DNA from 2 places in the Streptomyces sp. M-16 genome. Region 1 is predicted to be linked to the other one. Evidence: riboswitches for the same ligand, from Rfam matches in the RefSeq annotation. Region 1 holds a riboswitch; the other holds the start of a gene.
What was found. A riboswitch is a leader RNA that binds a small molecule or an ion and turns the genes downstream of it on or off. The one in region 1 is predicted to bind glycine.
Positions count from the first base shown of each region.

Region 2: linked by a shared signal. The riboswitch ahead of gcvP (aminomethyl-transferring glycine dehydrogenase) and the one ahead of gcvT (glycine cleavage system aminomethyltransferase GcvT) in region 1 are both predicted to bind glycine.

Region 1 covers NZ_JBFRER010000010.1:50,295-55,805, forward strand. The annotation lists gene glyA (serine hydroxymethyltransferase) at 1-1,161, opposite strand, end outside; gene gcvH (glycine cleavage system protein GcvH) at 1,179-1,562, opposite strand; gene gcvT (glycine cleavage system aminomethyltransferase GcvT) at 1,675-2,790, opposite strand; glycine riboswitch at 2,972-3,075, opposite strand; gene AB4039_RS07545 (AAA family ATPase) at 3,247-3,903, shown strand; gene AB4039_RS07550 (enhanced serine sensitivity protein SseB) at 4,180-4,914, shown strand; gene AB4039_RS07555 (enhanced serine sensitivity protein SseB C-terminal domain-containing protein) at 4,971-5,511, shown strand, end outside.
Region 2 covers NZ_JBFRER010000032.1:124,702-130,212, forward strand. The annotation lists gene gcvP (aminomethyl-transferring glycine dehydrogenase) at 1-1,688, opposite strand, end outside; glycine riboswitch at 1,886-1,984, opposite strand; gene AB4039_RS17600 (PRC-barrel domain-containing protein) at 2,105-2,461, shown strand; gene AB4039_RS17605 (DNA polymerase IV) at 2,458-3,906, opposite strand; gene AB4039_RS17610 (MerR family transcriptional regulator) at 3,962-4,600, opposite strand; gene AB4039_RS17615 (bifunctional nuclease family protein) at 4,813-5,286, opposite strand; gene ftsR (transcriptional regulator FtsR) at 5,350-5,511, opposite strand, start outside.

The DNA of each region.
Region 1 (5,511 bases):
GATCTCGGCGACCTCGGTGAAGGCCTCGGCGTCGAAACCGCGGGTGGCCAGCGCCGGCGTGCCGATCCGCAGACCCGAGGTGACCATCGGAGGCCGCGGGTCGTTCGGGATCGCGTTGCGGTTGACCGTGATGCCGACCTCGTGGAGGCGGTCCTCGGCCTGCTGTCCGTCCAGCTCGGAGTTGCGCAGGTCGACCAGGACCAGGTGCACGTCGGTGCCGCCGGTGAGGACGTCCACGCCCACGGCCTTGACGTCGTCCTGGACCAGGCGGGCGGCGAGGATCTTCGCGCCCTCCAGGGTGCGCTCCTGGCGCTCCTTGAACTCGGGCGAGGCCGCGACCTTGAAGGAGACCGCCTTGGCCGCGATCACGTGCTCCAGCGGGCCGCCCTGCTGGCCCGGGAAGACCGCGGAGTTGATCTTCTTGGCCAGCTCCTGCGTCGACAGGATGACACCACCGCGCGGACCGCCGAGGGTCTTGTGCGTGGTGGTGGTGACCACGTGGGCGTGCGGCACCGGGTTCGGGTGCAGACCCGCGGCGACCAGGCCGGCGAAGTGCGCCATGTCGACCATCAGGTACGCGCCGACCTCGTCCGCGATGCGGCGGAAGGCGGCGAAGTCCAGCTGGCGCGGGTAGGCGGACCAGCCGGCGATGATCAGCTGCGGCTTGGACTCCTTGGCGAGGCGCTCGACCTCGGCCATGTCGACCTGGCCCGACTCGTCGACGTGGTACGGGACCACGTTGTAGAGCTTGCCGGAGAAGTTGATCTTCATGCCGTGGGTCAGGTGACCGCCGTGGGCCAGGTTCAGGCCCATGATCGTGTCGCCCGGCTTCAGCAGCGCGAACATCGCGGCGGCGTTGGCCTGCGCACCGGAGTGCGGCTGGACGTTCGCGGCCTCGGCGCCGAACAGCGCCTTGATGCGGTCGATCGCGATCTGCTCGACCACGTCGACGTGCTCGCAGCCGCCGTAGTAGCGGCGGCCGGGGTAGCCCTCGGCGTACTTGTTGGTCAGGACCGAGCCCTGGGCCTCCATGACGGCGACCGGAGCGAAGTTCTCCGACGCGATCATTTCCAGGGTCGACTGCTGGCGCGCGAGCTCCGCGTCGACGGCGGCGGCGACGTCCGGGTCGAGCTCGTGGAGGGGGGTGTTCAGAACGGACATCAGGATCCCCTGGGGTCTCAGTTGTCGGAGTGGGTGAGCGCGGCGTACTCGTCGGCGGAGAGCACGTCCTTCGGCTCCTCCGAGAGGCGCACCTTGAACAGCCAGCCACCCTCGAACGGGGCGGTGTTGACGAGCGCCGGGTCGTCCACGACGTCCTGGTTGGCCTCGACGACCTCACCGGAGACGGGGGAGTACAGGTCGCTGACCGACTTGGTCGACTCCAGCTCGCCACAGGTCTCGCCCTCGGTGACGGTGTCGCCGACCGCGGGGAGCTGGGCGTAGACGACGTCACCGAGCGCGTTGGCCGCGAACTCCGTGATGCCGACCGTCGCGACGCCGTCCACGGCGTCCGACAGCCACTCGTGCTCCTTGGTGTAACGCAGCTGCTGGGGGTTGCTCATGACCTGATTCTCCTGGATGCGGGGGAGTGGATGTGAACAGTGGTCTCGCGGACCGAGACGGGCGCCGGGGCGCCGGAACACCGCCGCACGGCCGGCCGTACGGCGGTGGTGACTACTTCTGCCGCTTGTAGAACGGCAGAGCCACGACCTCGTACGCCTCATGCGTACCGCGAATGTCCACGCCTACGCCGGAGGTGCCGGGCGCGGCGTGCGCCGCGTCGACGTAGGCCATCGCGATCGGCTTGCCCAGCGTCGGGGACGGGGCGCCGGAGGTGACCTCGCCGATGACCTGTCCGTCGGCGACGACCGGGAATCCGGCGCGCGGGACGCGGCGGCCCTCGGCGATCAGGCCGACCAGCTTGCGCGGCGGGTTGGTGGCGGCGCGCTCGGCGGCGGCTTCCAGCGCGGCGCGGCCGACGAAGTCCCCCTCCTTCTCGAACTTCACGACCCGGCCCAGCCCCGCGTCGAAGGGGGTGAGGGAGGTGGTCAGCTCGTGCCCGTACAGGGGCATGCCCGCCTCCAGGCGCAGCGTGTCGCGGCAGGACAGCCCGGCCGGCACCAGGCCGACGCCCTCGCCCGCCTTGGTCAGCGCCTGCCACAGCGCCACGGCGTGCTCCGGGGAGACGAACAGCTCGAAGCCGTCCTCGCCCGTGTAGCCCGTACGCGCGATCAGCGCGGGCACGCCCGCGACGGTGCCCGGCAGGCCCGCGTAGTACTTCAGGCCGTCCAGGTCGGCGTCGGTCAGCGACTTGAGGATGCCGGGGGACTCCGGACCCTGGACGGCGATCAGCGCGTAGGCGTCGCGGTCGTCGCGGACCTCGGCGTCGAAGCCGGCGGCACGCTCGGTGAGGGCGTCCAGGACGACCTGGGCGTTGGAGGCGTTGGCGACGACCATGAACTCGGTCTCGCCCAGGCGGTAGACGATCAGGTCGTCCAGGATCCCGCCGTCCTCCTGGCAGATGTGCGTGTAGCGGGCGCGGCCGACGCCGACGGTGGAGATGTTGCCCACCAGCGCGTAGTCCAGGACCTTGACGGCCTCGGGGCCGGTCAGGGTGATCTCGCCCATGTGGGACAGGTCGAACAGGCCGGCCTTGGTCCGCACGGCGTTGTGCTCGTCGCGCTCACTCGCATAGCGCAGCGGCATGTCCCAGCCCGCGAAGTCGGTCATGGTCGCACCGAGCGAGCGGTGCAGCGCGTCGAGCGCGGTCAGGCGGGGGGCAGTGCTCATGGGTGTGGCTCCCGGGTCCCAGGGCATGACATGACGAGGACGATCCTCCCCATCTGTCATCGGAACCTGAGAGGTTCGCCGAGAGTTCCCGCGACACGGCGGGACGCCCTGGCTTGCACCTTGGGTGGAGCGCGGCGGCCGTCGGGGGACGGACACGTCGTCGCTCGCTTTTCAGATCTGCCTCATCCACGCGGTACGGGGCCTGAGAGATTCAAGGGAGGTACTTGCTCCTTCGGCGCCCGGGCACGGCCTCACGGCGTGCCGGGACTCTCCCGCGCGGATTCAAGCGGCCGGTATGCAGTTGGTGTCCAGATGGCGCACATCATTGCACGGGACGCTCGGGAGCGGGCAGTGGGGCCCTGGAAGAACGGGCGGACCGGAACCGAGGCCACCGGATTACCGTCTCTTTACACTCAGTGGGCACGGGGTCCAGGCGACCCGATTCGGGGGGAGACGATCACTGTGCGGAGATTCGGAGTGCTGGCGGCGACGGGAACGGTGGACGGGGTCCCGGCCCAGCGCAGTACGCGGCCGCGGCCGGCCGCCCGGGTCCGCGACCTGCGCGGCGCGGCGGTGGCCGGGCCGCGGCGGCTCGGATTCCCCGCCGGGGACATCGTGGTGGTGTCCGGCCTGCCCGGCGGCGGCAAGAGCACCCTGATCAAGCGGGCGGCCGAGGACGGCGGCGTCGACTCCCAGGACGTCCGCGAGCGCTGGGAGCGCCGGATGCCGGGGGCGCTGCCGTACGCCGCGTACCGGCCACTGGTGCGGGCCGCGCACTACTGGGGGCTGTGGCGGCGGCTGCGCACCGGGGACTCCGTCGTGGTCCACGACTGCGGCACCCAGGTGTGGGTACGGGGGATGCTCGCCGCCGCCGCCCGGCGGCGGGGCCGGTCGCTGCACCTGCTCCTGCTGGACACCACGGCCGAGGAGGCCCGCTCCGGGCAGGCGGCGCGGGGGCGCCGGGTCTCGGCGTACGCCTTCGCGCGGCACCGGGGTGCGGTGGGGCGGCTGCTGCGGGACGCCGAGGCCGGGCGCCTGCCGGCGGGATGCGACTCCGCGGTCATCCTGGACCGCCGCGCGGCGGCGGCGGTGGCGCGGATCTCGTTCTTCTGAGGACGGCTCCTTCTTCTGAGGACTGCTCCTTCCTTTGAGGGCCTTTGAGGGCGGCCTCGACTCCGGGGCGCCGATGCCGTGCTCCCGGCGTCCACGTGCTCAGAACGCCCGTTCCTCACGTTCTTCCGCGCGAGGACCCCGGGAGCGCGGCGCGCCCCTTCGGCTCGGCAGCCCTGTGCGGACTGCGCCAGGGGGTGGGGACGCGCGAAGGGCGGTCGGGGTGGGGCGGTAGCCTCGGGGCGACATCGGGGCGCAACCGTACGGAGGCAGGGGTACATGCAGGGCAGCGGCTGGCCGGCGAACGAGTTGGAACAGGTCCTCGGGGCGGCGCTCGGCCGGCCGGACGCCGGACCGCAGATCCTGGAGGCCCTCGGCCGCAGCCGGCTCTGGGTGCCCCTGCCCCACGGCGGCAGTCCCGACCACGCCGCCCTCGACCTCCCGACGATGCTGATCGGCGGGGAGGCGTACGTCCCCGTCTACAGCTCGGAGGCCCAGTTCCGTCACGGCGCCGGCCCCGCCATGGACTTCGCGATCGCCCCCGCCGTCGAGTTCGCCCGCGGCCTGCCGCCGCAGCTCGGCATCGCCGTGAACCCCGAGGGCGCCGTCGGGGTGCCGCTGCCCCCCGCCGCCGTCGCCGAGCTGTGCCGCGCCGGCCGGACCCCGCTCGACGGCCCCGCCACCGGCGGCCGCGTCCGGCTCTTCGAGCCCGACTGGCAGGAGGACCCCGTCGACTTCCTGGCCGCCGCCGCCGAGGAGTTCCGCGCCACGGGCGTGGTCACCGCCGCGCACCGCTGCCTCGCCAGCGTCGAGGCCGGCCCCCCGCAGCTCTACATCGGCGTCCAGCTGGTGGGATGGGATCCCGAGACGCGGAACGCCCCGCTGGAGGCCCTCGGCCGCGCCCTGGCCCGCGTACCCGCGCCCTGGCCCGTGCAGTTGATCCTCCTGGAGGCGGCCGAGGACCCGGTCACGGACTGGATTCGTGAGCGCGTACGCCCCTTCTACCTTCCCTAGCGCCGCTTAAGCTGGTTGGTACGGGTGGACGACGGGCGGACGAAGAGGGGTACCGGGTGAGTGCGTCAGGCACGGCCGCGGCCGGGCAGGTCGAGCACATGCTGCGCCAGGTGACTCCCGGGCGCTATGAGAGTTATGAGTCATTCCTGCACGCCCTCGCCGAGGGCAGGCTGTGGATGCTGCTGTGGCAGGGGCAACCGGGCTCGCCGGACGCCCAGTACGGCGGCATGGAGGTCGAGGGCCTCGGGTACGCGCCCTGCGTGACCTCGCCGCAGGAGCTGGCCGCCAGCGGCTGGAACCGTGGCTACGAGGTCGTCACCGGCCGGGACATCGCCCGCGCCCTCTACCCCGACCGCTGGGGGCTGTGGGTCAACCCGCACGCCCCGGGCGGCGGCCTCGGCGTGCCGTGGGCCGACCTGCGCCGCGTCGCCACCGGCCTGGACCGCATGCCCGCGGGCCCGCTGCGGCTCTCCGAGCCCGCCCTGGAGCTCCCGCAGTTCTACGGGCTGCTGACCCAGTACGCGCACCGCACGCCGGCCGTCAGGTCGCTGCGCCGCGCGTGGGTCCAGCCCGCGCTCGGGACGGCCTACCTCGCGG
Region 2 (5,511 bases), on a different contig from region 1:
TATCCGGTGACCTCACAGAGACGTTCCTCCAGCTCGGTGATGAGCGTGAGGTAGCCCTCCGCCTGCTCCACCGGGGCGAACGGGTGCAGCTGACCGAATTCGGGCCAGGTCACCGGCTCCATCTCGGTGGTCGCGTTGAGCTTCATGGTGCAGGAGCCCAGCGGGATCATGCCGCGGTCCAGCGCGTAGTCCTTGTCCGCGAGCTTGCGCAGGTAGCGCAGCATCGCGGTCTCGGAGCGGTGCTGGTGGAAGACCGGGTGGCCGAGGTACGCGTCCGAGCGCAGCAGGCCCTCGGGCAGCGTGTCGGCGGTGGTCGCGTCCAGGGCCTCGATGTCCGCGCTGACGCCGAAGGCGGCCCAGACGGCGTCGAGGTCGGCGCGCAGGGTGGTCTCGTCGCACGAGACGGAGACGTGGTCGGCGTCGACCCGGAAGAGGTTGACCCCGCCCTCGCGGGCGGCGGCGACGACCTCGGCCGCCTTGCCGGGCACCCGGGCGGTGACGGTGTCGAAGAAGGAGCCGTGCACCAGCTCGACCCCGCCGGCCGTCAGGCCCGCGGCGAGGAGCGCGGCGTAGCGGTGGGTCCGGCGCGCGATCGTGCGCAGGCCGTCCGGACCGTGGTAGACGGCGTACATGCCGGCCATGACCGCGAGCAGCACCTGGGCGGTACAGATGTTGCTGGTGGCCTTCTCGCGGCGGATGTGCTGCTCGCGGGTCTGCAGGGCCAGGCGGTACGCCTTGTTGCCGTCCGCGTCCACGGAGACGCCGACGAGGCGGCCGGGCAGCGAGCGGGCGTGCTGCTGCTGGACGGCCATGTAACCGGCGTGCGGGCCGCCGAAGCCCATCGGGACGCCGAAGCGCTGGGTGGTACCGACGGCGATGTCGGCGCCCAGCTCGCCCGGGGAGGTGAGCAGGGTCAGGGCGAGCAGGTCGGCGGAGACGGTGACGATGGCACCGAGCCCGTGCGCCTGGTCGATGACCGGCTTGATCGCGCGGACGGCGCCGGAGGCGCCCGGGTACTGGAGCAGCACGCCGAAGACGCCGCGCTCGGCGATCTCGGCCGGGATGCCGTCGGACAGGTCGGCGACGACGACCTCGACCCCGATGGGCTCGGCGCGCGTCTCGATCACGGCGATGGTCTGCGGCAGCGCGTCGGCGTCGATCAGGAAGACCCCGCCCTTGACCTTGCCCACGCGGCGGGCCAGGGACATGGCCTCTGCGGCGGCGGTGCCCTCGTCGAGCAGGGAGGCACCGGAGGTCGGCAGGCCGGTCAGGTCGGCGACGACGGTCTGGAAGTTCAGCAGCGCTTCGAGGCGGCCCTGCGAGATCTCGGGCTGGTACGGGGTGTACGCCGTGTACCAGGCCGGGTTCTCCATGACGTTGCGCAGGATCACCGGGGGCGTGAAGGTGCCGTAGTAGCCGAGGCCGATCATCGACGACAGCACCTGGTTGCGGTCGGCCAGCGAGCGGAGCTCGGCCAGCACCTCGGCCTCGGTGCGCGCCTCGGGCAGGTTCAGCGCCTCGGCGGTCTTGATCACATCCGGTACCGCGGCGGCGGTGAGTTCGTCCAGGGAGCCGTAGCCCACCTGGGCGAGCATCTTCGCCTGCGCCTCGGCATCCGGGCCGATGTGACGCTGCTCGAAGGGGATGCCTCGCTCCAGCTGGGAGAGCGGAATGCGGTTGGCGGTCATGACGGAGGCCTCCTGGTCGTATGACCTGCGAGGGGCACCACGGCGCGGGCACCCGGACGGCCTCCCCCTCTGTCATCTCAACCTGAGAGCTTCACCGGGCCGCACGGGGATCGCCCCTGAGGTCCGGCTTTCACCGTCGGTGAGGAGGGGAACCGGTACTGCGTGCCCGGTACCCGCCCCTGCTTTCCAGAGTGGCCTCACCACGTGCGGTACGTATGCCTGAGAGATTCCGGGGAGGATTTGCTCCTTCGGCGCCTCCGTCGTACTCACTCGGAGGACTCTCCCGCACAGGGTCAACAGCCGATACCCAGCCTACCAGCGAGGATCTGGAGCCTTCCCGAGTGGCCCCCTCTTCAAATATGCACTTTCGTAGTCATTACCAATGACTTGTACCACTGCGACCGTATGGAGGGACCGTGCAGACCGACATCGATCCGCGCAGCCTGATCGGCCGCAAGGCGTTCGACCGCAACGGCGCCAAGATCGGCACCGTGGACGAGGTCTACCTCGACGACGCCACTGGCGTGCCCGAATGGGCCGCCGTCCGGACCGGCCTCTTCGGGCGGGACGCCTTCGTCCCCCTGGAGCCCAGCGAAGTGGTGGACGACACCCTGCGCGTGCCCTTCGAGCGTTCCTTGATCAGGGATGCACCCGATTTCGGTGTCGGGCGCCACCTGTCCCCCGAGCAGGAGCTCCAGCTCTACCACCACTACGGCCTGGACGTCTCCCTGCCGGCCGACTTCCACCGCCCGCCGCCCGACGAGCGGATCTAGGCCCCGTCGGCCGCCCCTTCCGCCCGCCCCACGAGGGGCAGCGGATCGGAGGACTCCAGCTCGGGATCGTCCATCCGGAAGGTGCGTACCCGCCCGGGCGGCGATCCGGGCCGCTCGAACCGTACGGTCACCCGCCCGACCCCGCTGCCCTGGACCCATCCGGGCCCGTACAGGGCGTGCCGTACGTCGCTCCCCGCCGGCCAGTACCGCGCGGCCGGGGCGTCCGGCCCGCCCGCCGCCTCCACGACGACCCCACCGGCCGCACCGGTCCCGTCGGCCCCGTCCGGCTCGCCCGCCGCTTCCTCCCCCTCCGGCACGACGCCCTGCGGGGCGGCGCCCTCCGCGACCGCACCGTCCTCCTCCGCCCCGGCGCCGAGCACTTGGGCGAAGAGGTCCTCCTGCGTGTAGTCCGCGAGCCCCGTCACCCCCACCCCCAGCAGCCGCACGCCTCCGGTGGTGTCCACGCCCTCCAGCAGCCGCGCCGCGGCCTCCCGGACCACCGAGGGGTCGTCGGTCGGCCCGCGCAGGGTCTCCGAACGGGTCAGCGTGGAGAAGTCGTAGCGGCGCACCTTCAGCACGATGGTCCGGCCCGAGTGCCCGGAGGACCGCAGGCGCCCCACGCACCGGTCCGCGAGCCGCTGCACCTCGAAGCGGATGCGGACCCGGTCGTGCAGGTCCACGTCGAAGGTGTCCTCCACCGAGACCGACTTCGCGTCCCGCTCGGCGACCACGGGGCGGTCGTCCAGCCCCAGCGCCATCCGGTACAGCCCGGCCCCGTGCGCCTTCCCCACCATCCGGACCAGCTCGTCCTCGCCGGCCTCGGCCAGCTCCCCCACCGTGGTGATCCCGGCCCGCCGCAGGTGCTCCCCGGTGGCCGGCCCCACCCCGGGCAGGGTCCGCACCGACATGGGCGCGAGCAGCTCCCGCTCGGTCCCGGGCTCGATCAGCAGCAGCCCGGCCGGCTTGGCCTCCTCGGAGGCCACCTTGGCCAGCATCTTCGACCCGGCCAGGCCCACCGATCCGCTGAGCCCCGTGGCGGCCTCGATGTCGGCCCGCAGCCGCTCCCCCGTGGCCCGGGCGCTCGCGGAGTCGAAGGCCGTGCCGCCCGCCTCCAGGTCGACGAAGGCCTCGTCCAGGCTGAGGGGCTCCACCAGCGGCGACAGCTCCCGCAGCAGGCCCATGACCAGGTCGCTGACCTCCCGGTAGAGACTGAAGCGCGGGATCAGGTAGGCGCCGTTCGGGCAGAGCCGACGGGCCTGGGCGGTCGGCATCGCCGAGTGCACCCCGAAGCGCCTGGCCTCGTAGGAGGCGGTCGCCACCACACCGCGCGGCCCGAGCCCCCCGACGATGACGGCCTTGCCCCGCAGGCTGGGCTTCGACGCCTGCTCGACCGAGGCGTAGAAGGCGTCCATGTCCAGGTGCAGGATGGTCGGCGCGGCTCTCACGGCACCGATGCTGCCCTACGCCACTGACAACGCGGCCACGGGCGCCCCGCGCCGCTCAGACGGCCCGGTTGCGGCGCGCCGCCAGCTCGTCGGCGGGGTTGTGGCCCACCAGGGTCTCCCCGGTGTCCACCCGCTCCCCGTGCAGCTGCGACAGCGCGTTCTCCACGTCCCGCCACACCACGCCGACGGCGATGCCGAAAACGCCCTGGCCGCCCTGGAGCAGGCTCACCACCTGGTCCGGGGAGGTGCACTCGTAGACGGTGGCACCGTCGCTCATCAGCGTCATGCGCTCCAGGTCGTGGAAACCCCGGTCGCGCAGGTGCTGGACGGCGGTGCGGATGCTCTGGAGCGCCACCCCGGTGTCCAGGAAGCGCTTGACGATCTTGAGGACGACCACGTCCCGGAAGCTGTAGAGGCGCTGCGTGCCCGACCCGTACGCGGGCCGCACGCTGGGCTCCACGAGCCCGGTCCGGGCCCAGTAGTCGAGCTGGCGGTAGGTGATCCCGGCGGCGGCGCACGCCGTCGGCCCCCGGTAGCCGACCTGCTCGGGCGCCGGAGCGTCGCTCACCGGTCCGACCGGCGTCGAAGCCGGCTGACGGTGCGCGGAACCCTGCGCGCCGCCGTGCATCGGGTACGGCCCACCGTCACTCCGTGCGGGGGTGCCCCCGGTCGTACCGTCGCCCGTGATCCTCACGCCGACCCTCCGTCCTTGACCTGCCACCTTGAAGGTAGGCAGTGACCAGGGGTGCGTCAACGATCGCCACACTCGGCACGCCGAGTGATAATCACCCTGAGAGTGGTTTCCCGTACCCCATTGCGGGGAAAGGCTACTCGAATGGGCTGAAAGTTCCCGGTGGTCGACGCGGCCCGCGTTTCGCCGCGGCCGCGCCCCTCACGCCCCGGCCCTCACTGCGGGCCGGTGCCGAAGTCCTCGGGTGAGATCTGGTCGAGGAACTCGCGGAACTTCTCCACCTCGTCCTCCTGCTCGTCGGGAATGGCGATTCCGGCATCGTCCAGGACGCCGTCACTGCCGTAGATCGGCGTTCCCGTGCGCAGGGCCAGCGCTATGGCGTCGGAAGGCCTCGCGCTCACCTCGACCCCGCTGGCGAAGACCAGTTCCGCGTAGAAGACGCCCTCCCGCAGATCCGTGATCCGGACCTCGGTGAGCTCCTCACCGACCGCCTCCAGCACGTCCTTGAACAGGTCGTGCGTCAGCGGCCGGGCAGGCGCCATGCCCTGCTGCGCGAAGGCAATGGCGGTCGCCTCCCCAGGACCGATCCAGATGGGGAGGTACCGGTCGCCTCCCACTTCACGCAGGAGCACGATCGGTTGGTTGGAGGGCATTTCCACCCGGACACCCACAACGTCGAGCTCGTTCACACAGCAACCCTAGGACCTGCTCGGCAGGTTTGGGTAGTCGGGGCCCCTTCCGGGGCCGTCCGGTCAGTGCGACCGCACCCCGAGGGCCGTCTGCACCAGGGCCTCGTGGAGCCGTACGGAGAGCCCCACGAGCTCCTTCATCGTGGCCTCGGCGTGCGCCCTGGTCTGCGGGTTGCGGTGCCGCCGCAGCGGTGCGACGAGCTGCTCCACCAGACCGGCCTCCCG